DNA from 3 places in the Pseudomonas sp. NPDC079367 genome. Region 3 is predicted to be linked to each of the others. Evidence: predicted binding sites of a transcription regulator. Region 3 holds the regulator's gene; each other region holds the start of a gene.
What was found. Region 3 encodes sigma-54, which starts transcription at its own class of promoters, with help from an activator protein. Its sites were predicted from a motif close to ANTGGCATNNANNTTGCTNT; they were not measured.
Positions count from the first base shown of each region.

Region 1: a site for sigma-54 is predicted at 1,765-1,784, ahead of ACIGDJ_RS22780 (CmpA/NrtA family ABC transporter substrate-binding protein). Genes of this name have one in related genera too.
Region 2: a site for sigma-54 is predicted at 2,758-2,777, ahead of flhA (flagellar biosynthesis protein FlhA). Genes of this name have one in related genera too.

Region 1 covers NZ_JBITTW010000038.1:10,392-18,309, forward strand. The annotation lists gene ACIGDJ_RS22775 (ANTAR domain-containing response regulator) at 1-426, opposite strand, end outside; gene ACIGDJ_RS22780 (CmpA/NrtA family ABC transporter substrate-binding protein) at 442-1,653, opposite strand; gene ACIGDJ_RS22785 (quinone-dependent dihydroorotate dehydrogenase) at 1,872-2,894, shown strand; gene rmf (ribosome modulation factor) at 3,133-3,348, opposite strand; gene rlmKL (bifunctional 23S rRNA (guanine(2069)-N(7))-methyltransferase RlmK/23S rRNA (guanine(2445)-N(2))-methyltransferase RlmL) at 3,879-6,149, shown strand; gene ACIGDJ_RS22800 (diguanylate cyclase) at 6,295-7,918, shown strand, end outside.
Region 2 covers NZ_JBITTW010000027.1:38,831-46,748, forward strand. The annotation lists gene fliR (flagellar biosynthetic protein FliR) at 1-688, shown strand, start outside; gene flhB (flagellar biosynthesis protein FlhB) at 692-1,831, shown strand; gene ACIGDJ_RS19400 (DUF6124 family protein) at 1,935-2,294, opposite strand; gene flhA (flagellar biosynthesis protein FlhA) at 2,837-4,966, shown strand; gene flhF (flagellar biosynthesis protein FlhF) at 4,978-6,318, shown strand; gene fleN (flagellar synthesis regulator FleN) at 6,435-7,265, shown strand; gene fliA (RNA polymerase sigma factor FliA) at 7,262-7,918, shown strand, end outside.
Region 3 covers NZ_JBITTW010000052.1:18,586-26,503, reverse strand. The annotation lists gene mlaD (outer membrane lipid asymmetry maintenance protein MlaD) at 1-413, opposite strand, end outside; gene mlaE (lipid asymmetry maintenance ABC transporter permease subunit MlaE) at 413-1,210, opposite strand; gene ACIGDJ_RS26135 (ATP-binding cassette domain-containing protein) at 1,210-2,019, opposite strand; gene ACIGDJ_RS26130 (KpsF/GutQ family sugar-phosphate isomerase) at 2,293-3,267, shown strand; gene ACIGDJ_RS26125 (HAD family hydrolase) at 3,267-3,791, shown strand; gene lptC (LPS export ABC transporter periplasmic protein LptC) at 3,800-4,372, shown strand; gene lptA (lipopolysaccharide transport periplasmic protein LptA) at 4,359-4,904, shown strand; gene lptB (LPS export ABC transporter ATP-binding protein) at 4,904-5,629, shown strand; gene ACIGDJ_RS26105 (RNA polymerase factor sigma-54) at 5,796-7,286, shown strand; gene hpf (ribosome hibernation-promoting factor, HPF/YfiA family) at 7,360-7,668, shown strand; gene ptsN (PTS IIA-like nitrogen regulatory protein PtsN) at 7,681-7,918, shown strand, end outside.

The DNA of each region.
Region 1 (7,918 bases), on a different contig from region 3:
GCGCTTGCGTTCGGCCAGTTGCTGGTCGCGCGCCTGCAATTGCGCGCGCAAGGCCTGGTCAGTCTCGAAGCGCGCCATCGCCACGTCGAGAATCGGCTGCAAGCGCTGTGCGTGAATGCCTTCGACGATGTAGGCACTGACCCCGGACCTGATCGCCTGACGCATCACCCCTGGGTCATGTTCGTCGGTGAACATCACGATCGGCCGTGGCTGGTCGCGGCTGACCAGTACCACTTGCTCCATGACATCGCGGCTCGGTGACTCGGTATCGATCAGGATCACGTCCGGACGCACCGTTTCGACGCGCGCCGGCAGGTCGATGGTCAGGCCGGACTCATCGATCACTTCGAAGCCGGCCTCGGTCAGCGCCGCTTTCAGGCGTCCGACTTTTTTCGCGGTGTCGTTGATCAGCAGAATGCGCAACATGTTCGCGATCTCCTGTCAGCGCTGGGCGAGTAGGGGGGTGGCGTCGTTCAGGGCGTGCAGTTTGAAACTGCGCGCATAGCCCGCCGGATCGCTGCCATCCCAGACCTTGCCGTCGAGCAACTGGCTGCTGCGCAGGTCTGCATATGAAGTCGCGACACCGATAGCGCTGGCGGCCTCGCGATACAGATCCAGATGCTGAACCTGACGGGCGACGGCCAGATAATTCGGGTCCTCGCGCAACAGGCCCCAGCGGCGGAACTGGGTCATGAACCACATGCCGTCGGAAAGGTAGGGCAGATTGACCTCGCCATCGCCGTGAAAACGCAGCGCGTGCGGATCCTGCCAGCGATTGCCGAGGCCGTCGGCGTAGTCGCCCATAAAGCGCGGCTCGATGCAGGTGGCCGGGGTGTCGAGGTATTCCGCAGCGCTGAGTAATTGGGCGGTGCTGCGGCGGTTTTCCGGGCTTTGTTCGATGAAGCGGCTGGCCTCAAGAATGGCCATGACCAGCGCCCGCGCGGTGTTGGGGTATTGCTCGACGAACGCCCGGGTGCAGCCGAGGACTTTTTCCGGGTGGTCGGGCCAGATGCTCTGGCTGGTCGCCAGAGTGAAGCCGAGCCCCTGTTGCACCGCGCTGGCCGCCCAGGGTTCGCCGACGCAAAAACCGTCGATGCGCCCGGCTTGCAGGTGCGCGACCATTTGCGGCGGCGGCACTACCACACTGTCGACATCCTGCAACGGATGGATGCCCTGGCTCGCCAGCCAGTAATAAAGCCACATCGCGTGGGTGCCGGTGGGAAAGGTCTGGGCGAAGGTGAGTTTTGCGCGGCTTTGGTGCACGTGGCGGTCGAGCGCTTCAGGACTGTTCACGCCAGCCTGTTGCAAGCCATGGGACAGGTTCAGGCTCTGGCCATTCTGGTTCAGGCCCATCAGCACCGCCATGTCGGTCGGGGCGACGCCGCCGATGCCCAGGTGCACCGCATAAATCAGCCCGTACAGGCTGTGCGCGGCATCCAGTTCGCCGCTGACCAGTTTGTCGCGCAGGTTGGCCCATGACGCCTGACGCTTGAGGTTCAGGGTCAGGCCGTAGGGCTGAGCGAAGCCCTGGGTGGCGGCGACCACCACCGAGGCGCAGTCGCTCAGCGCCATGAAACCGAGATTGATCGCGCTCTTTTCCGGCGCATCGCTGCCATTGACCCAGGCCTGCGGCCCCAAGGACGTTTCGTTCATACGCTACCTCAAAAAAAACGCCGTCCCGGATTCTGCGCAGGCAAAACCCGGGGACGACGCCATTGTCCTGGCCTGCGCGCCGTCATTGGTCGGCAGACTGATGAGCGGGGTGGTGCAAGGCATATGCCAGTCGCCTGATTCGCGCAGGCGCCTCGCGCCGGGGGACGATGCCCGGCTATAATCGCCGCCTCTTTTCGCCGCTCGAGTCATCGCCGCCCATGTACACCCTGGCCCGTCAGCTGTTGTTCAAACTTTCCCCGGAAACCTCCCACGATCTGTCGCTGGATCTGATCGGCGCGGGTGGGCGTTTGGGCCTCAACGGCATGCTGTGCAAGGCTCCGGCGCAAGTGCCGGTGACCGTCATGGGGCTCCAATTCCCGAACCCGGTGGGGTTGGCGGCCGGTCTGGACAAGAACGGCGCGGCCATCGATGGCTTCGCGCAGTTGGGTTTCGGTTTTGTCGAAATCGGCACCGTGACCCCGCGTCCGCAGCCGGGCAATCCGAAGCCACGGATCTTCCGCCTGCCGGAAGCCGAGGCGATCATCAACCGCATGGGCTTCAACAACCTCGGCGTGGATAACCTGCTGGCGCGGGTCGCTGCGGCAAAATACAAGGGCGTACTGGGGATCAATATCGGCAAGAACTTCGACACCCCGGTCGAGCGCGCGGTCGACGATTACCTGATCTGCCTGGACAAGGTTTACGCCTACGCCAGCTACGTCACCGTCAACGTCAGCTCGCCGAATACCCCGGGCCTGCGCAGCCTGCAGTTCGGTGACTCGCTCAAGCAATTGCTCGCGGATCTGGCCACGCGTCGCGCCGAACTGGCCCTGCGTCACGGCAAACATGTGCCGCTGGCGATCAAGATCGCCCCGGACATGACCGACGAAGAAACCGCGCAGGTTGCCCAGGCGTTGATCGAAACCGGCATGAACGCAGTGATCGCCACCAACACCACCCTCAGCCGTGTCGGCGTTGAAGGCATGGAACATGGTGACGAGGCGGGCGGTCTGTCGGGGGCGCCGGTGCGCGAGAAGAGCACGAATACCGTGAAAGTGCTGGCCGGCGAATTGGCCGGGCGCTTGCCGATCATTGCCGCTGGCGGGATTACCGAAGGCAAGCACGCGGCGGAGAAGATTACTGCCGGCGCGAGCCTGGTGCAGATTTACTCCGGCTTCATCTATAAGGGCCCGGCGCTGATTCGTGAATCGGTAGACGCAATCGCCGCGTTGCGCAAATAACACAGGTCAGTGTAGGAGCTGCCGAAGGCTGCGATCTTTTGATCTTTTTTTTAGAATCAAAAGCAAGATCAAAAGATCGCAGCCTTCGGCAGCTCCTACACGGGATGTGTGTCAGCCACACCGGCAATAAAAAGGGCTCCTCGAAGGAGCCCCTGGGCCGAAGCCCGCCGTCCGGGAAGGACGTGCGTGGTTAATTCATTGCATATTCAGATTGTCGTGTCGGAATAAATGCCCTGTGTCAGCCGACGGCGTGAAGTTCGTTGAGTCTGTGGATTCCCGCAGTGCCGGTCATACCGTCCCAGTTGTCGCCGCGTCCTTCTCGCCAGCCGTTAATCCAGGCTTGGCGTACCGACGGTAGAGTAAATGGGCAAAGCTCACGGGATTTGCCACCAACGCCATATTGATATCCGCGCAAAAATGCTCTTTCCAACGGATCACGCTTAAGTCTTCTCATAGGGTGTTTCCCTCACTTGTTGACTGTAGTGTCGCGTTGACCTCAACCGAGGTCGGGCAGAAAAAACCTGCCAGTGTGCGGCTCGCTGCCGGCGTGGCGAGCCAAGGTGTTGACGCCGTTGCGACGTCAACCTGTGCTCAGTTCTAACCAATGAGTCACACCGAGGGAATGATCGTTTTGTCATAAGCACGTAACGTAAAGGATGCTATGGCGATAAGTAACCGCGCATTTATTCAACGTTCGCTGCGCAAACCCCGGTATGATCGGCGCCCCGCTGGCTCAGCGGGTTAATCCTTTAGTGAGAATGACCCACGTTTGCGCTTGGGTACTATTCGACGAAGGGTCGCTTTCAGTCTTTTTGTTTCATCAACTTTTTTATCTGTCCCGGCATCTAAGCTCTTTTAACCCGAGCAGCGGGGATGGAACGGCACACCTTCGTGCCACGCGGGCGCTCTTTCAGAAAAGCGCCTGATTGAAAACCGGGTCGGCAATGCGTTGCCGGCCCACTAGCCAAAGGCTCTGGAATTACCATGTCCGATCGTTTCGAACTCTTCCTCACTTGCCCCAAAGGCCTTGAAGGCCTGCTCATCGAGGAAGCCGTCGGGCTTGGCCTTGAAGAAGCGCGCGAGCACACCTCCGCCGTGCGTGGCATGGCGACCATGGAAACCGCCTATCGCCTGTGCCTCTGGTCGCGTCTGGCCAACCGTGTGTTGCTGGTGCTCAAGCGTTTCCCGATGAAGGACGCCGAAGACCTCTACCACGGCGTGCTCGACATCGACTGGCAGGATCACATGCTCAGCGACGGCACCCTGGCCGTCGAGTTCAGCGGCCACGGCTCGGGCATCGACAACACCCATTTCGGCGCGCTGAAAGTCAAAGACGCCATCGTCGACAAACTGCGCACGCCGCAGGGCGATCGTCCATCCATCGACAAACTCAACCCGGACCTGCGCATTCACCTGCGTCTGGATCGCGGCGAAGCGATTCTCTCCCTCGACCTGTCCGGCCACAGCCTGCACCAGCGTGGTTATCGCTTGCAGCAGGGCGCGGCGCCGCTGAAGGAAAACCTCGCGGCCGCGATCCTGATCCGTTCCGGCTGGCCACGCATTGCGGCCGAAGGCGGCGCGCTGGCTGACCCGATGTGCGGTGTTGGTACGTTCCTGGTTGAAGCAGCAATGATTGCTGCCGACATGGCGCCGAATCTGCGTCGCGAACAGTGGGGCTTTACCGCGTGGCTCGGTCACGTGCCGGCGCTGTGGAAAAAGCTTCACGAAGAAGCGGCTGAACGTGCTGCTGCCGGTCTGGCCAGACCGCCGCTGTGGATTCGCGGTTATGAAGCCGATCCACGACTGATTCAGCCAGGCCGCAACAACGTCGAACGTGCCGGTCTCAGCGAGTGGATCAAGATTTATCAGGGCGAAGTGGCGACCTTCGAGCCGCGCCCGGATCAGAACCAGAAAGGTCTGGTGATCTGTAACCCGCCGTACGGCGAGCGTCTCGGAGACGAAGCCAGCCTGTTGTATCTCTACCAGAATCTCGGCGAGCGTCTGCGTCAGGCCTGCCTGAACTGGGAAGCGGCGGTGTTCACCGGCGCCCCGGACCTGGGCAAGCGCATGGGCATTCGCAGCCACAAGCAGTATTCATTCTGGAACGGCGCGTTGCCGTGCAAGCTGCTGCTGATCAAGGTGCTGCCGGATCAGTTCGTCACTGGCGAACGCCGCACCCCGGAACAGCGTCAGGCCGAGCGCGAGCAAGCGGCTTACGATCAGACCCCGGACGAGCCGCAAGAGCGCAAGTTCAACAAGAACGGCAACCCGATCAAGCCGACGCCAGCCCCGGCACCAGTGATCGAGCAGCCGCGCCTGAGCGAAGGCGGGCAGATGTTTGCCAACCGCCTGCAGAAAAATCTCAAAGCCATGGGCAAATGGGTCAAGCGCGAAGGCATCGATTGCTACCGCGTCTATGATGCCGACATGCCGGAATATGCGATGGCCATCGACCTGTACCACGACTGGGTGCACGTTCAGGAATACGCCGCGCCGAAATCCATCGACCCGGAAAAAGCCTCGGCGCGCATGTTCGATGCGCTGGCGGCCATTCCGCAGGCGTTGAACGTCGACAAGAACCACGTCGTGGTCAAACGTCGCGAGCGGCAGAGCGGCACCAAGCAGTACGAGCGTCAGGCGGCGCAGGGCAAGTTCGTCGAGGTGAATGAGGGCGGCGTGAAGTTGCTGGTCAACCTCACCGACTACCTCGACACCGGCCTGTTCCTCGATCACCGGCCGATGCGCATGCGCATTCAGAAGGAGGCGGCCGGCAAACGCTTCCTCAATCTGTTCTGCTACACCGCGACCGCCAGCGTGCACGCGGCCAAGGGCGGCGCACGCAGCACTACCAGTGTCGATCTGTCGAAAACCTACCTGGACTGGGCCCGGCGCAACCTGTCGCTGAACGGTTTCTCGGACAAGAATCGTCTGGAACAGGGCGATGTGATGGCGTGGCTGGAAAGCAGCCGTGACGAGTACGACCTGATTTTCATCGACCCGCCCACGTTCTCCAATTCCAAGCGCATGGAAGGCATCTTCGATGTGCAGCGTGATCAGGTGCAGTTGATCGATCTGGCGATGGCGCGTCTGGCACCAGGCGGTGTGCTGTATTTCTCCAACAACTTCCGCAAGTTCCAGTTGGAGGACAACCTCGCCGAGCGTTACGCGGTCGAGGAAATCAGCGGGCAGACCATTGATCCGGATTTCGCCCGCAATACCAAGATCCACCGCGCCTGGAAAATCGCGGCCCGTTGACGCTAGTCGGGATTGGATCCTCAGAGCCTTGATTTTAAAAGGCTCCGTGGATCCGCCCGAGCTAGCTAAATTAGTGGCTAATAGCTATAACTCACACACGGTCAATGGGGTTTTCCCGTCTATGCTCGCGTAGTGAGTGGTCTTTATGTCGTTGCACCCCGTGCGCCCGAAGATACTGGGCTTTATCAGCGAAGACGTCTCGGCCTGGCTGGTCGCGATGCTGGTATTGCTTGCCGGCGGGATTCTCACCGGCCTGCTCGCGTGGGGTACCTTCAATCAGTTTCAGCAACAATCGCGTCAGCGCTTTCAACTGCTGGCCAATGAACGCTACAGCCGCATCGCCGAACGTTTTCAGGACCAGGAGCAACGCCTGGATGGGCTGCGCCGGTTCTTCGCCAACTCCCAATCGGTGTCCCGCGCCGAGTTCGACGGTTACTCCCGGCCCTTGCTGCTGCGCACTCAAGCCTATACCTACGCCCCGAGAATCAGCGGCGCTGACCGGGAGGCGTTCGAACAGCGTGTGCGTGACGAAGGCCTGAGCACCTTCACCATTCGCGAGCTGGACGCCAAAGGTGAGTTACTACTGGCGCCATCGCGCGAGGTCTACGTGCCGGTGCTGTACACCCAGACCCAAAGCCGACTGGCGCCACCGCTGGGCTACGATTTACTCGCCCAACCCTTGCGCCGCGAAACCCTGCAACGCGCCGACCAGCTCGGCAGCATGGCGGTGTCAAAACCGATGCATCTGGTCGGGATCGAGCCGGCCTATGCGCGTGGAGTATTGCTGCTGGCGCCGGTCAATCGCCCGGGTGAGTCGAAGCCATTCGGCTATGTGATGGCGGTGATCAGCATGCGCCAATTGCTCGCCGACGGTTTGCCCGATGCCCTGCACGATTACCTGTCAGTGCGCATTCTGGATCTGTCGACCCCTGATCAGCACGAGGCTCTGTTCGAATCGAGCAATGAGGCGGTGCCCGGCGATCTGGCGGCGACGCGTTTGCTGCGCATGGCCGACCATGACTATCAGGTTGATATCCTGCCGAGCGACGCGTTCATGCAGGCCAATCATTCTTCTGTGGGCAGCGTGGTCGTTCTTGGCGGCTTGCTCAGCGTGCTGCTCAGCGCCTTGCTTTACGTGCTGGTCAGCCAGCGCCAGCGCGCGGTGCGGCTGGTCGAGGTGCGCACCCAGGAATTGCACGAGCGCGAGCAGGAACTGCGCGGCACCCACGGTCAACTGCGCGGCGTGCTGAATGCCGCCACTCAGGTCGCGATCATTGCCACCGACCTGCGCGGCGTGATCAACACTTTCAACCCCGGCGCCGAGCAAATGCTCGGCTACAGCAGCGCCGAAGTGGTCGGGCGCATGACTCTGGAGAATTTGCATTTGCCTCGCGAGCTGGCGGCGCGTTCCGCCGAGTTGAGTGCCCGCTACGGCAAAAGCATTCCGACTTGCCACGCGATGCTGGTCGAGGGCGGCGAAGTCGGCGGCCATGAAGCGCGCGAGTGGACGCTGGTGCGCAGCGATGGCAGTCATCTGCCGGTGAACATGCTCGCCACCCCGGTGCTCGACGAGCAGGGCCTGTGGGTGGGGCATCTGGCGATCTGCATCGACATCACCGAGCGCAAGCGCGTGCACGAAGTGTTGGCCGCGCGGGACATTTTGCTAAAGAAGCTCAGCGCCCATGTGCCCGGTGGCATCTATCAATTCAAGATGGAATTCGACGGCCGCTTCAGCGTGATCTACGCCAGCGATGGCATCCGCGAGATCT
Region 2 (7,918 bases), on a different contig from region 3:
GCCGATTTTCGGCACCACTCTGATCCCGCGTCGCGTGCGCCTGTATTTCGCTGTGGCGATCACCGTGGTCATCACCCCGGCGCTGCCGCCGATGCCTGCCGTCAGTCCCCTCGACCTCAGTGGCCTGCTGATGATTGGCGAGCAGATTCTGGTCGGCGCGGTGCTCGGCTTTTCCCTGCAACTGTTCTTCCAGGCCTTTGCTGTCGCCGGGCAGATCGTCGCGGTGCAGATGGGCATGGGCTTCGCCTCGATGGTCGACCCTACCAACGGCGTTTCGGTGGCGGTGATCGGTCAGTTCTTCACCATGCTGGTGACCCTGCTGTTCCTCTCCATGAATGGCCACCTGGTGGTGTTCGAAGTCCTGACCGAAAGCTTCACCACGTTGCCGGTCGGCGGCGGCCTGATGGTTGAGCATTACTGGGAGCTGGCCGGCAAGCTCGGCTGGGTGCTCGGCGCGGCGTTGCTGCTGGTCTTGCCGGCGATCACCGCATTGCTGGTGGTCAACATCGCCTTCGGTGTGATGACCCGCGCCGCACCGCAACTGAATATCTTCTCGATCGGTTTTCCGCTGACCCTGGTGCTCGGCCTGTTCATCATCTGGGTGGGGCTGGCGGACATTCTCAACCAGTATCAACCGCTGGCCAGCGAGGCCTTGCAGTTGCTACGCGAACTGGCACGGGCGCGCTGAGTCATGGCAGAAAGCGAGAGCGGTCAGGACAAAACAGAAGACCCCACGGAGAAACGCAAAAAGGACTCCCGTGAGAAGGGTGAAATCGCCCGTTCGAAAGAGCTCAATACTCTCGCCGTGATGATGGCCGGTGCCGCTGCGCTGCTGATTTTCGGTGGCATGCTCGCGCAGGAACTGCTGGACGTGATGCGCCTGAATTTCACCCTGTCCCGCGAAGTGGTGATGGATCAGGGCGCCATGGGCCGGTTTTTGCTGGAGTCGGGGCTGATCGCCTTGCTGGCGATTCAGCCGGTGATGATCACCCTGTTGCTTGCCGCGATCATCGGGCCGATCTCTCTGGGCGGCTGGCTGTTCGCGGCCGGCTCGCTGGCGCCCAAGTTCAGCCGGATGAATCCAGCGGCCGGCCTGAAACGGATGTTCTCGTTCAAGGCCGTGGTCGAACTGCTCAAGGCACTGGCCAAGTTCCTGATCACTCTCGGTGTGGCGCTGCTGGTGCTGTCGGCCGACGTCGATGACTTGTTGCGCATCGCTCATGAGCCGCTGGATCAGGCGATTATCCACAGCGTGCTGCTGGTCGGCTGGAGCACGCTGTGGCTGGCCTGCGGTCTGATCATCATCGCCGCCGTCGACGTGCCGGTGCAGCTGTGGGAAGCGCACAAGAAACTGCTGATGACCAAGCAGGAAGTGCGCGACGAACACAAGGATCAGGAAGGCCGACCGGAGGTCAAGCAGCGCATCCGTCAGACCCAGCGTGAAATGTCGCAGCGGCGCATGATGGCGGCGATTCCTGAAGCCGACGTGGTCATCACCAACCCGACCCACTACGCCGTCGCGCTCAAATACGACTCGGAGAAGGGCGGCGCACCGGTGCTGCTGGCCAAGGGTAGCGACTTCATCGCCCTGAAAATCCGCGAGATCGCCGTGGCCAACAACGTCATGCTGCTGGAATCCCCGGCGCTGGCGCGCTCGATTTATTACTCCACCGAGCTTGAGCAGGAAATCCCCGGCGGCCTGTATCTGGCGGTGGCCCAGGTGTTGGCTTACGTCTATCAGATCCGCCAACACCAGGCAGGCAAGGGCAAGCGTCCGGATCCGTTGAAGGATGATTTGCCGATTCCACCGGATTTGCGTCGGGATACCTGACCTTCCCGTGTGACACAAAAACCGCCGTCCCGATTGAATGGGGTGGCGGTTTTTTTGTGATCATTCCCACGCAGAGCGCGGGAATGATCAGCGTTAGGCCGGCCTACTGCGGCAACTCCAGATTATCCAGCACCCGATTCACCGCCAATTCCCCAAGCATGATCAGCTGCGCAATCCCCATCAGGGTTCGGCGCTGGGATGGTTTCACCAGTCCGGCAAATTCCTGGGCGATGGTTTTAGCTGAGGCGAGGGTTTCGCAGGCGTTGGCCAGCAGGTCTTCGTTTTTGGTGTCGGCGGTGACGGCGTACATGGCGCGGGGGCTGTAGGGCGGTGGGGTCGAGCCGGGCGGGCAGAGGTAGTGGTCGAGGGCGCGGTCGGCGGCTTGGTGGAGTTTTTTTGAATCGAGGGATTCGTAGGGAGAGGTGGGGTCGGTTTCGGGTGGGTTGGGTGTTGGTTTGATCATGGTGAAGCTCCTGAGGTTATGGAGCCACTCTTTTTCCTGTCGCTAAACAGGTGAAGGTGGCAGCTGTACGCAGGTTAGCGAACCGGTCTCAGGCACCCCGGTAGACCCTAAGGTCTCCCGCATACAGCCGCCATAACGTTATTGCGGGCGAAAAATCCCGCAACGAAGCCACGATCGCTGATGCACTGAGTTGGTCCGGGTCGCTAAACCCGATCGCTGATTCGTCAGCGACCGGACCACAATAGAATCCGACCCCAAAGCGCACAAGCCGGCGGATTCTGGCTTGGCTGTAGGCATTGGCGCAAGGTTTTGTAGTCTTGAGACCGTGTCTGCAGGTGTCTTTTAAACTCGTCGTTTAAAACAAGATCGCAGCCTTCGGCAGCTCCTACAGGAGACGTAAATCCATGTAGGAGCTGCCGAAGGCTCGGGCCGCGATCGGACGATCTTTTCTGCTTGGGCAAAAGTTGGAAAGCTTCTTGCAATAGCCGCCCTGCGCCCGCTCGGGGCGTCAAAAGTTTGCTTTAAAGGAACGGGGAAAACCGGTGGATCGCTCTCAGTTACTCAACACTGCTCGCACAAACGTTGCCGACCTCAGTCGAGGCAATCTGGGCGTGCCGTTGTTGCTGCTGGTCATGCTGGCGATGATGATGTTGCCGGTGCCGCCGTTCCTGCTCGACGTCTTTTTTACGTTCAACATTGCCCTGTCCATCGTCGTCCTGCTGGTCTGCGTGTATGCGCTGCGGCCGCTGGATTTTGCCGTGTTCCCGACCATTCTGCTGGTGGCGACGCTCCTGCGCCTGGCCTTGAACGTGGCCTCCACACGGGTGGTAATGCTCAATGGTCAGGACGGCCACGAAGCCGCCGGCAAGGTGATCCAGGCCTTCGGTGAGGTGGTGATCGGCGGTAACTACGTGGTCGGTATCGTGGTGTTCGCGATTCTGATGATCATCAACTTCGTCGTAGTGACCAAGGGTGCCGGGCGGATTTCCGAGGTGAGCGCGCGCTTCACCCTCGATGCCATGCCCGGCAAACAAATGGCCATCGACGCCGACCTCAACGCCGGCCTGATCGACCAGAACCAGGCCAAGTCGCGCCGTCAGGAAGTTGCCCAGGAGGCGGAGTTCTACGGTTCGATGGACGGTGCCAGCAAGTTCGTCCGTGGTGACGCCATCGCTGGCCTGCTGATTCTGTTCATCAACCTCATCGGCGGCATGGCCGTGGGTATCTTCCAGCACGGCATGAGCTTCGGCGATGCTGGCAGGGTTTACGCCTTGTTGACCATCGGTGACGGTTTGGTGGCGCAATTGCCATCACTGTTGTTATCGACAGCGGCGGCGATCATGGTGACCCGTGCTTCCGGTTCGGAAGACATGGGCAAGCAGATCAACCGCCAGATGTTTGCCTCGCCCAAAGCGCTGGCCGTAGCCGCTGGTTTGATGGCGGTGATGGGCCTGGTGCCGGGCATGCCGCACTTCTCCTTCCTGAGCATGGCGGCGCTGGCTGCGGGCGGCGCGTACCTGTTCTGGAAGAAGCAGAACGTCGCCAAGGTCGTGGCGCTGGAAGAGGTCAAGCGTCAGCAGGAACTGCTGCCGTCACCGGCTCGCGCCATGGAAACCAAAGAACTGGGCTGGGACGACGTGACCCCGATTGACATGATCGGCCTGGAAGTCGGCTATCGCCTGATTCCGCTGGTGGATCGCAATCAGGGCGGGCAATTGCTGGCGCGGATCAAGGGCGTGCGCAAGAAGCTCTCGCAGGATCTGGGCTTCCTGATGCCGACTGTGCACATCCGCGACAACCTCGATCTGGCGCCGAGCGCTTATCGCCTGACGCTGATGGGCGTGATTCTGGCAGAGGCCGAGATCTATCCGGACCGCGAACTGGCGATCAACCCCGGTCAGGTCTACGGCTCGCTCAACGGTATCAACGCCAAAGATCCGGCTTTCGGCCTGGAGGCGGTGTGGATCGAAATCAGCCAGCGTGCCCAGGCGCAATCGCTGGGCTACACCGTGGTTGACGCCAGCACCGTGGTCGCCACGCACTTGAACCAGATTCTGTACAAGCACTCCAGTGAGCTGATCGGCCACGAGGAAGTGCAGCAACTCATGCAATTGCTGGCCAAGAGCTCGCCGAAACTGGCCGAAGAGCTGGTGCCGGGCGTGGTTTCGCTGTCGCAGTTGCTCAAGGTTCTGCAAGCGCTGCTCGCCGAACACGTGCCGGTGCGCGACATTCGCAGCATCGCCGAAGCGATCGCGAACAACGCTGCCAAGAGTCAAGATACCGCCGCTCTGGTCGCTGCTGTGCGGGTCGGCGTATCGCGCGCCATCGTCCAAAGCATTGTAGGCACTGAGTCCGAGCTGCCTGTAATCACATTGGAACCAAGGTTGGAACAGATATTGCTCAATAGTCTGCAGAAGGCAGGACAAGGCTCGGAAGAAGGCGTTCTGCTGGAGCCGAGCATGGCCGAGAAGCTGCAACGTTCGTTGATCGAAGCGGCCCAGCGTCAGGAAATGCAAGGCCAACCGGTGATCCTGCTGGTCGCAGGCCCGATTCGCGCGATGCTCTCGCGCTTTGGTCGCCTCGCAGTCCCAGGGCTGCATGTGCTGGCCTACCAGGAAGTACCGGACAACAAGCAAGTGACCATCGTTGCGACAGTAGGGCCCAACGGCTGAGGTAGTGGTTTATGCAAGTTAAGCGTTTTTTCGCCGCCGATATGCGTCAGGCCATGAAGCTGGTTCGCGATGAGCTGGGCGCTGATGCCGCCATCATCGGCAACCGCCGCATCGCCGGCGGCGTCGAGTTGACGGCGGCACTGGATTACAAATTGTCGGCGCTGGCGCCACGGGTTCCGAACATGGAGCTCGAAGACGAGCTGCGCAAGACCCAGTCGCGCATCGTCACTGCCCAGGCCGAGCTGAGCCTGCGTGGCGAAGCCGACGGCAACACCAATCAGCAGTTGTTCGCCGGGCTGCCATTGACCGCAGGCCTGCCGCTGACCGCTGCCGAGCCGTTGAGCGAGCCGACCCACGCGGCGCCGGCGCGTCCGGCCGCAGCCCCTGCACAAGCCTCCGCCGGTGTCGATCCGCGTGCGCTGGACTCGATGCGTTTTGAATTGAACAGCCTGCGCGAGCTGATGGAAGTGCAGCTCGGCACGCTGGCCTGGAATCAGTTGCAAGGCAGCCGCCCAGCCCAGGCCAATCTCTATCGCCGTCTGCAGCGCATCGGCCTGTCCGGCCCGCTGTCGCGCGATCTGTTGGCACTGGTTACCGATATCGAAGAGCCGCGTCAGGCCTGGCGCATGCTGCTCGCTCACCTGGCGCGGATGATTGCCGTGCCGGAAGTCGAGCCGCTGGAAGAGGGCGGTGTGATTGCCATGGTCGGCCCGGCCGGCATGGGCAAGACCACGACGCTGGCCAAGCTTGCCGCGCGTTACGTGCTCAAGTACGGCGCGCAGAACGTCGCGCTGGTGAGCATGGACAGCTTCCGCATTGGCGCGCAGGAACAACTGAAAACCCTCGGTCGCATCCTCAACGTGCCAGTCACGCACGTCGATCCGGGTCAGTCGCTGGTACAGGCATTGGATCCACTGCTACGCAAGCGCGTGGTTTTGATCGATACTGCCGGGCTGCAGGCCAGTGATCCGGCGTTGCGCATGCAGCTTGAGAGCCTGGCCGGGCGTGGCATCCGCTCGAAAAATTATCTGGTCCTGGCAACCACCAGCCAGAAACAGGTTCTAACCGCCGCTTATCATAGTTACAAGCGTTGCGGGCTAGCCGGCTGCATCCTGACTAAACTGGATGAGACGGCCAGTCTCGGCGAAGTGTTGAGCCTGGCGATCAGTCATGAATTGCCGGTCGCGTACCTGACCGATGGCCCACGGATTCCGGATGATCTGCATCTGCCGCGCCGTCATCAACTGGTCAGCCGCGCCGTCAGCGTGCAAATGCAGGAAGAACCCAGCGAAGAAGCCATGGCTGACATGTTCGCTGATATCTATCACAGCCCGACCAAGCAGGTTGGCTGAGGTATTCATGAACAGTTTTTGTACCTACATCGATGGTCTGCCACGCATTGTTCCCATCGGGAACGCGCAGCCAGTAATGTGGCCTCCGTCTATGCAAGACAAGGTAAAGAAATAACATGGGCAGCATGCATCCCGTACAGGTGATCGCGGTGACCGGCGGCAAAGGTGGCGTCGGCAAGACTAACGTGTCAGTGAACTTGTCGCTGGCGCTGGCAGAGCTTGGCCGTCGGGTCATGCTGCTGGACGCCGACCTCGGTCTGGCGAACGTCGACGTTCTGCTGGGGCTGACCCCCAAACGCACGCTGGCCGACGTGATCGAAGGCCGCTGCGAACTGCGCGACGTGCTGTTGCAGGGCCCGGGCGGGATTCGCATCGTGCCGGCGGCCTCCGGCACGCAGAGCATGGTGCACCTGAGCCCGGCGCAACACGCCGGCCTGATCCAGGCGTTCAGTGACATCGGCGACAATCTCGACGTGCTGGTGATCGACACCGCTGCGGGTATTGGTGACTCGGTAGTCAGTTTCGTGCGCGCAGCGCAAGAGGTGTTGCTGGTGGTCTGCGACGAGCCAACTTCGATCACCGACGCTTACGCGCTGATCAAGTTGCTCAACCGCGACTACGGCATGAACCGCTTCCGCGTGCTGGCCAACATGGCACAGAGCCCGCAGGAAGGGCGCAACCTGTTCGCCAAGTTGACCAAGGTCACGGATCGTTTTCTCGACGTCGCTCTACAATACGTCGGCGCCGTGCCATACGACGAAAGCGTGCGCAAAGCGGTGCAGAAGCAGCGCGCCGTCTACGAAGCCTTTCCCCGTTCCAAGTGCGCGCTGGCCTTCAAGGCTATCGCCCAGAAGGTCGACACCTGGCCGCTGCCGGCGAACCCGCGCGGTCATCTGGAATTTTTCGTCGAGCGTCTCGTGCAGCAAACCGCAGGGCCTGTGATATGACCGCCAGTGGCATGAATCTTTACAAAAAGTCGGCGCGTGACGCGCAATACGAATTGATCGAGCGTTACGCGCCACTGGTCAAGCGCATTGCCTATCACTTGCTGGCACGCCTGCCGGCCAGTGTGCAGGTCGAGGACCTGATCCAGGCTGGGATGATCGGTCTGCTCGAAGTCTCGACCAAATACGACGCCAGCAAAGGCGCCAGTTTCGAAACGTACGCGGGCATTCGAATCCGCGGCGCGATGCTCGACGAAGTGCGCAAAGGGGACTGGGCGCCACGCTCGGTTCACCGTAATACCAGGATGGTCAGCGACGCGATTCGCTCGATTGAAGCTAAAACCGGTCGTGACGCTAAAGATCACGAGGTTGCGGCCGAACTCCAATTGAGTCTCGACGATTACTACGGGATTCTGAATGACACCCTGGGCAGTCGCTTGTTCAGTTTCGACGACCTGTTGCAGGACGGCGAACACGAAGGGCTGCACGAGGATGGCGCCAGTGCTCATATGGAGCCGTCACGCGATCTGGAAGATGAACGCTTCCAGGCGGCGCTGGCGGACGCGATTGCCAATTTGCCGGAGCGTGAGCGACTGGTGTTGGCGCTGTACTACGACGAAGAGCTGAACCTCAAGGAAATCGGTGAAGTCCTTGGC
Region 3 (7,918 bases):
AGTACCAGTGACGACTGCGTGTCATGGATGGTTCCACCGTCTTTCAACTGAGTGTCTTCACCGCCGACGCTGATACCGATGTATTTCTCGCCCAGCAGACCCGCGGTGAGGATAGACGCTGTGGAATCGACCGGCAGGTTGTCGACCTTTTTATCCACTTGCAGCGTGACCCGACCGGTGAAGCTGTCGCGATCCAGATCGATTGCCGTGACCTTGCCGATGGTCACACCGGCCATGGTCACTTTGGCTCTGACCGTCAGACCGGCGATATTGTCGAAATACGCATACAACTTGTAGGTGTCGGTGGACGCAGTCGGAGACAGGCCGCTGACGCGCAAGGCGAGCAGCAGCAAAGCCAGGATCCCTGCCAGCAGGAACAGGCCGACACCGATTTCCAGGGTGCGGTTTTGCATCAGAAATCTCCAAACATCAAAGCGGTCAGAATAAAGTCCAGGCCGAGCACTGCCAGCGAGGCAAACACCACGGTCTTGGTGGTAGCACGACTGATCCCTTCGGAAGTGGGCTCACAGTCATAGCCTTGGAATACGGCGATCCAGGTGACGACAAAGGCGAAAACGACGCTTTTGATCACGCCATTGAGCACGTCGCTGGTGAAGGTCACGCTGTTCTGCATGTTCGCCCAGTACGAGCCTTCGTAGACGCCCAGCCAGTCGACCGCGACCCAGGAACCGCCCCAGATGCCGACGACGCTGAAGATCATCGCCAGCACCGGCAGGGAAATGAAGCCGGCCCACAGGCGCGGGGCAATGATGTACTTGAGCGGATCGACACCGATCATTTCCAGACTGGATAACTGTTCGGTGGATTTCATGTTGCCGATCTCGGCGGTCAGCGCCGAACCGGCCCGACCGGCAAACAGCAGTGCCGTGACCACCGGCCCCAGTTCACGCAGCAACGTCAGGGCGACCATCTGCCCCACCGCCTGCTCTGAACCATAGCTGGAAAGGATGCTGAAGCCCTGCAGCGCGAGAACCATGCCGATGAAAATGCCGGAGACCACGATGATCACCAGCGACATGACGCCAACCGAGTGCAGCTGCTTGACCAACAGACCGAAACCACCGCTGGTACCGCCACGCCCCAACAGGGCATGAAACAGGAACAGGGTCGCTCGACCAAACACCGCGACCGCGTCGATCGCCGATTCGCCGAACCGACGCACGCGTTCCATCAATGAAATTCTGCGCATCAGCGCTTCCCCAGAAGATCTGCGCGGTAATCCGTCGCTGGAAAATGGTACGGCACCGGGCCATCGGGATCACCGGTCATGAACTGGCGGATACGCGGCTCATCCGAATTCATCAGTTCATCCGGTGTGCCCTGTCCCAGTACCTGACCATCGCCCACTATATAGATGTAGTCGGCAATGCTCGCGGTCTCCGCCAGATCATGGGACACCACGATACTGGTGATTCCCAGTGCATCGTTAAGCAGGCGGATCAGGCGCACCAACACGCCCATGGCGATCGGATCCTGACCCACGAAAGGCTCGTCGTACATGAGAATCTGCGGATCGAGGGCAATCGCCCGGGCCAGGGCCACGCGGCGCTTCATGCCGCCGGACAGTTCGTCCGGCATCAGCTCGATGGCGCCACGCAGCCCCACCGCCTGCAACTTCAGCAGGACGATGTCACGGATCATGTCCTCCGGCAGTTGGGTATGAACCCGCAGCGGGAAGGCCACGTTCTCGAACACATCAAGATCGGTGAACAGCGCACCGCTCTGAAACAGTACGCCCATGTGTTTGCGCGCATCGAACAGATCACTGCGCGACAGCGTCGGCAGGTTCTGCCCGTTGACCCAGACTTCGCCGCTGGACGGCCGCAACTGCGCGCCCATCAGGCGCAGCAGCGTGGTCTTGCCGCAGCCGGAAGGCCCCATGATGCCGGTGACCTTGCCGCGCGGGATGCGGATATCGACGTTATTGAAAATGCTCCGCGCACCGCGCTTGAAGGAGACTCCCTTCAGCTCGACCGCGTAGGCGTTATCGGCACTCATCTAAACTCCTTGCGATGCAGCCTCTCACTGGGATGCCAGACTTTCCTAGGAAACACCTGCATCCCGGGCAGGCCGAACTGGCGGCGAACTATATCACTGCAATGGCTGAGCGCCCAAGCGAGAAGCCGGGCACAGTCGCCGACAGAATTAAGGTGGGAGCGACTTTCGGAGGGTTTTGGTAACCAGTGATGACAAAGCACGACGAACTTGCGTGAGGCTTTGCCACATAACCGCTATAATCGCCGCCTTTTCATCGGCCCATACGATTCTGACATGAGCAAAACCCGCGACCTGATTCAATCGGCACAACGCACCATCCGCCTCGAAGTGGAAGCCGTCCAAGGCTTGATGGCCCATATCGACGCCGATTTCGTACGCGCTTGCGAGATGATTCTGGCGAGCAAGGGTCGTGTGGTCGTAGTCGGCATGGGCAAATCCGGGCACATCGGCAACAAGATCGCCGCCACCCTGGCCAGCACCGGCACCCCGGCGTTTTTCGTGCATCCGGCGGAAGCCAGCCACGGTGACATGGGCATGATCACCCGCGACGACGTCATTCTGGCCCTGTCGAACTCTGGCTCGACCAACGAAATCATCACGCTGCTGCCCTTGATCAAACGCCTGGGCATCCAGCTGATCAGCGTTACCGGCAACCCGCAGTCGCCACTGGCGAAGGCTGCGGAGGTCAATCTCAACGTGCATGTCGAGCACGAAGCCTGCCCGCTGAACCTGGCCCCGACGTCCTCGACCACCGCTGCACTGGTGATGGGTGATGCCTTGGCTGTTGCCTTGCTGGAAGCACGCGGTTTTACCGCCGAAGATTTTGCGTTCTCGCATCCGGGCGGCGCACTTGGCCGACGCCTGTTGCTGAAAGTGGAAAACGTCATGCACGCCGGAGAGCAACTGCCGCAGGTACAACGCGGCACCCTGCTCAAGGATGCGTTGATGGAAATGACCCGCAAGGGCCTCGGCATGACCGCTATCCTTGAAGCCGACGGCAAACTCGCCGGGATCTTCACCGACGGTGATCTGCGCCGCACCCTGGATCGCACCATCGACATTCGCAACGCCACCATCGACGAAGTGATGACCGCACACGGCAAGACCGCGCGGCCCGACATGCTTGCCGCTGAAGCCTTGAAAATCATGGAAGACCATCGAATCAGCGCCCTGGTAGTCGTCGACGAGGAGGATCGCCCGATCGGCGCCTTCAACCTCTCCGATCTGCTGCGCGCAGGAGTCATGTAATGAGCAACGATCTGCTGCAACGCGGCAAAGCGATCAAACTGGCAGTCTTTGACGTCGACGGTGTGCTCACCGACGGCCGCCTGTACTTCCTCGAAGACGGCAGCGAGTTCAAGACCTTCAACACCCTCGACGGCCAGGGCATCAAGATGCTGATGAATGCCGGCGTGCAAACCGCGATCATCAGCGGACGCAAGACCCCGGTGGTCGAGCGGCGCGCGAAGAACCTCGGTATTCCGCACCTGTTCCAGGGGCGCGAAGACAAATTGGTGGTACTCGACGGTTTGCTCGCACAACTGGGCCTAAGCTATGAAGAAGTCGCCTACCTTGGTGACGACCTGCCAGACTTGCCGGTGATTCGCCGCGTAGGGCTGGGCATGGCGGTGGCCAACGCTGCCGAATTTGTCCGCGAGCACGCCCACGGCGTTACCCGCGCCCGTGGCGGCGAAGGTGCCGCCCGCGAGTTTTGCGAATTGATCCTGCGCGCCCAGGGCCGCCTCGAAGCGGCCAACGCCGCGTATCTGTGAGCCTGACCATGTTTAGCAAAAAGTTTCGCAATTTCCTGCTGTTCGGCTGCATTGCGGCGATCTTCGCTGCCGTGGGCTATTGGAACATCAGCCCGGAACGCTTCCTCGACAAGCCACCGGTCTCGACCGCCGAAAATCCGATCGATTGGTACGCGACCAACACGCACACCATTCAGTACCTGCCCGACGGCAAGGTGCAGTACGAGATGACCTCAGACAAGGCCGAGCACGTCAAGGCCACCGACATTACGCTGGTGACCAAACCTGATCTGAACATGTATCGCGGAACCGACTTCCCATGGCACGTAACCAGCGAGCGCGGCGAAGTGAACTCCGGCGGCACCGAAGTGGAATTGATCGATTCGGTGCGCGTACAACGCACCGATGAGAAACAGCGCGGCACCCTGATCACCAGCACCCGCATGACCGTGTTCCCGCAGCAAGAATATGCGCAGACCGCGCAACCCGTTAGAATCGAGGGCGCTGGCGGCGTATCGACTGGCGTCGGAATGAAAGCGTACCTGAAGGACAGCAGGATACACCTGCAATCGAACGTAAGAGGACAGTATGAGGCTCGTTAAAACCCTCCCTATTTTGCTCAGTCTGGGCGCAGCACTGGGAAGCGCGAGCGCCTGGTCCCTGCCGAACGATCAGCAGCAACCTATCCGCATTCAGGCCGACGACGCCCAACTCGACGACAAGAATGGCATCGCCACCTATAAAGGTGACGTGATCATCACCCAGGGCTCGATGATCGTTAAAGGCAACACCGTGACGATGACTCGCGCGCCCAATGGCGACATCGACGTGGTGACCTCGGTGGGCAACCTGGCTTACTTCGAGCAGTTGCAGACGCAGGGCGACGCCAAGCCCGTTCAAGGCTACGGCGTGACGATTCAATACCACGCTCAGCAAAACCGTGTGGTGCTGATCGACAAGGCCAAGGTCGTCGACAAGGACGGCAACGTCACCCAAGGCGAAAAAATCGTCTATGACACCGTGAAAAAACTGGCCAGCGCCGGTCGCGCCACGGGCAGCAAGGTCACCGAAGCGCGTCCGCGCATCGATATGGTGATCCAGCCGAAGAAGAAAACCGAAGAGAAATCCCAGTAATGGCAACTCTGAAAGCTCAGCACCTGGCCAAGGCCTATAAAAGCCGCCAGGTCGTGCGTGACGTCAGCCTGTCGATCGACAGCGGGCAGATCGTCGGCTTGCTCGGCCCCAACGGCGCCGGCAAGACCACGTGCTTCTACATGATCGTCGGCCTGGTGCAGGCCGATCAGGGCCGCGTGCTGATCGATGATCTGGACGTCAGCCACCAGCCAATGCACGGCCGCGCCAAGGCCGGTATCGGCTATCTGCCGCAAGAAGCGTCGATCTTCCGCAAACTGTCGGTTGCCGACAACATCATGGCGATCCTCGAGACCCGCCCGGAGCTCGACAAGGCCGGTCGCCGCAAGGAGCTGGAAAGCCTGCTGCAGGAATTCCACATCAGCCACATCCGCGACAACCTCGGCATGAGCCTGTCCGGCGGCGAGCGCCGTCGGGTGGAAATCGCCCGAGCCTTGGCCACTGCGCCAAAATTCATTCTGCTCGACGAACCGTTCGCGGGTGTCGACCCAATCTCGGTCGGCGACATCAAGCAGATCATCCACCACCTCAAGGCCAAAGGCATCGGTGTGCTGATCACCGACCACAACGTCCGCGAGACCCTGGATATCTGCGAGACCGCTTACATCGTGAACGACGGTCAACTGATCGCTGAAGGCGATGCCGAGACCATCCTGGCCAACGATCTGGTCAAGGAAGTGTATCTGGGTCACGAGTTCCGCCTGTAAGCGCGACAGCGCTGTATCGATTCAAGGCGCATTTATCCGCTTTAATTGTTACAGCGCTCTAGGCAAACACTTCAGTTTCAGGCATATAATTTGCTTAAGTTTGGCGCTTCGGCGCCCTGTAGTGGATGGCGCAAAGCGCCGGCGAATAAGGTGTTAAGCCCCTGCCATGAAACCATCGCTAGTCTTGAGAATGGGCCAGCAGCTGACGATGACACCGCAGCTGCAACAGGCCATCCGCCTGCTCCAATTGTCGACCTTGGACCTGCAACAGGAGATCCAGGAGGCTCTGGAATCCAATCCGATGCTCGAGCGCCAGGAAGAAGGCGACGACTTCGACAACGCCGATCCTCTGGCCGACAACGCCGAACAGAAACCCGCCGAAATCCAGGAACCTTCCTATCAGGAAGCCGCTCCGACGGTGGATAACCTCGAGGATGGCGAATGGAACGAACGCATCCCCAATGAACTGCCCGTGGATACGGCATGGGAAGATGTCTATCAGACCAGCGCCAGCAGCCTGCCCAGCAGCGATGACGACGAATGGGATTTCACCACCCGCACCTCCGCCGGCGAAAGCCTGCAGAGCCACCTGCTCTGGCAACTGAACCTGGCGCCGATGTCCGACACCGATCGCCTGATCGCCGTCACTCTGATCGACTGCATCAATAATCAGGGCTATCTGGACGAAACACTCGAAGAAATTCTTGAAGCGTTCGATCCGGAACTGGACATCGAACTCGACGAGATCGAAGCCGTCCTGCATCGCATCCAGCAATTTGAGCCCGCCGGGATCGGCGCGCGCAACCTCAGCGAATGCCTGCTTTTGCAACTGCGCCAGTTGCCGGCCAAAACACCGTGGCTGGCCGAGGCCAAGCGCCTCGTCGCCGATTACATCGACCTGCTCGGCAGCCGCGATTACAGCCAGTTGATGCGCCGCATGAAGCTCAAGGAAGACGAACTGCGCCAGGTCATCGAGCTGGTGCAGAGCCTTAATCCGCGCCCGGGCTCGCAGATCGAGTCGACCGAAGCCGAATACGTCATTCCTGACGTGATCGTGCGCAAGGACAACGAACGCTGGCTGGTTGAGCTGAACCAGGAATCGGTGCCACGCTTGCGCGTCAACGCCCAGTACGCCGGTTTCGTCAAACGCGCCGACACCAGCGCCGACAACACCTTCATGCGCAATCAGTTGCAGGAAGCCCGCTGGTTCATCAAGAGCCTGCAGAGCCGCAATGAAACCCTGATGAAAGTAGCCACGCAGATCGTCGAGCATCAGCGCGGTTTTCTGGAGTACGGCGACGAAGCGATGAAGCCGTTGGTATTGCATGACATCGCCGAAGCAGTCGGCATGCACGAATCGACGATTTCCCGGGTGACTACGCAAAAATTCATGCATACCCCGCGCGGTATCTATGAACTCAAATACTTTTTCTCCAGCCACGTCAGCACCTCCGAAGGCGGCGAATGCTCGTCCACGGCGATCCGCGCGATCATCAAGAAACTGGTCGCTGCGGAAAATCAGAAAAAGCCGTTGAGTGACAGCAAGATCGCTGGTTTACTGGAGGCACAAGGCATTCAGGTGGCTCGCCGCACCGTCGCCAAGTACCGCGAATCCCTCGGAATCGCGCCTTCGAGCGAACGCAAGCGGTTGATGTAAGCCACGTTACAGCGTTCCAGTGGCAGGCTTTTCGGCCTGCCGCTTTATGCACTGGCAACGAAGGAGAAGCTGTATGCAAGTCAACATCAGTGGACACCAACTGGAAGTGACCCAACCTCTGCGTTCCTACATCGAGGAAAAACTCCAACGACTGGAGCGACATTTCGACAAGATCACCAACGTGCAGGTGACGATGTGTGTCGAAAAACTGAAGCAGAAGATCGAAGCCACCTTGCATATCCCCGGCAGCGAAGTGGTCGCCAACGCAGAAGATACTGACATGTACGCTGCGATCGACTCACTCACCGACAAGCTGGATCGCCAACTCAAAAAGCATAAGGAAAAGACCCAGAGCCTCCTACAGGGCGCGACCGGTCGTTAACACCCCTATCCCATGATCCGACTTGAAACCATCCTGACCCCCGGCCGTTCCCAGGTGAACGCGCCGGGCGGCAGCAAGAAAAAAGCCCTCGAACACATTGCCAACCTGATCCACCGCGAAGTGCCGGATCTGGCGATGCAGGATGTTTTCGAGGCGTTGATCGCCCGTGAAAAACTCGGCTCCACCGGTTTTGGTAACGGCATCGCCATTCCCCACTGCCGCCTCAAGGGCTGCACGGCGCCAGTCAGTG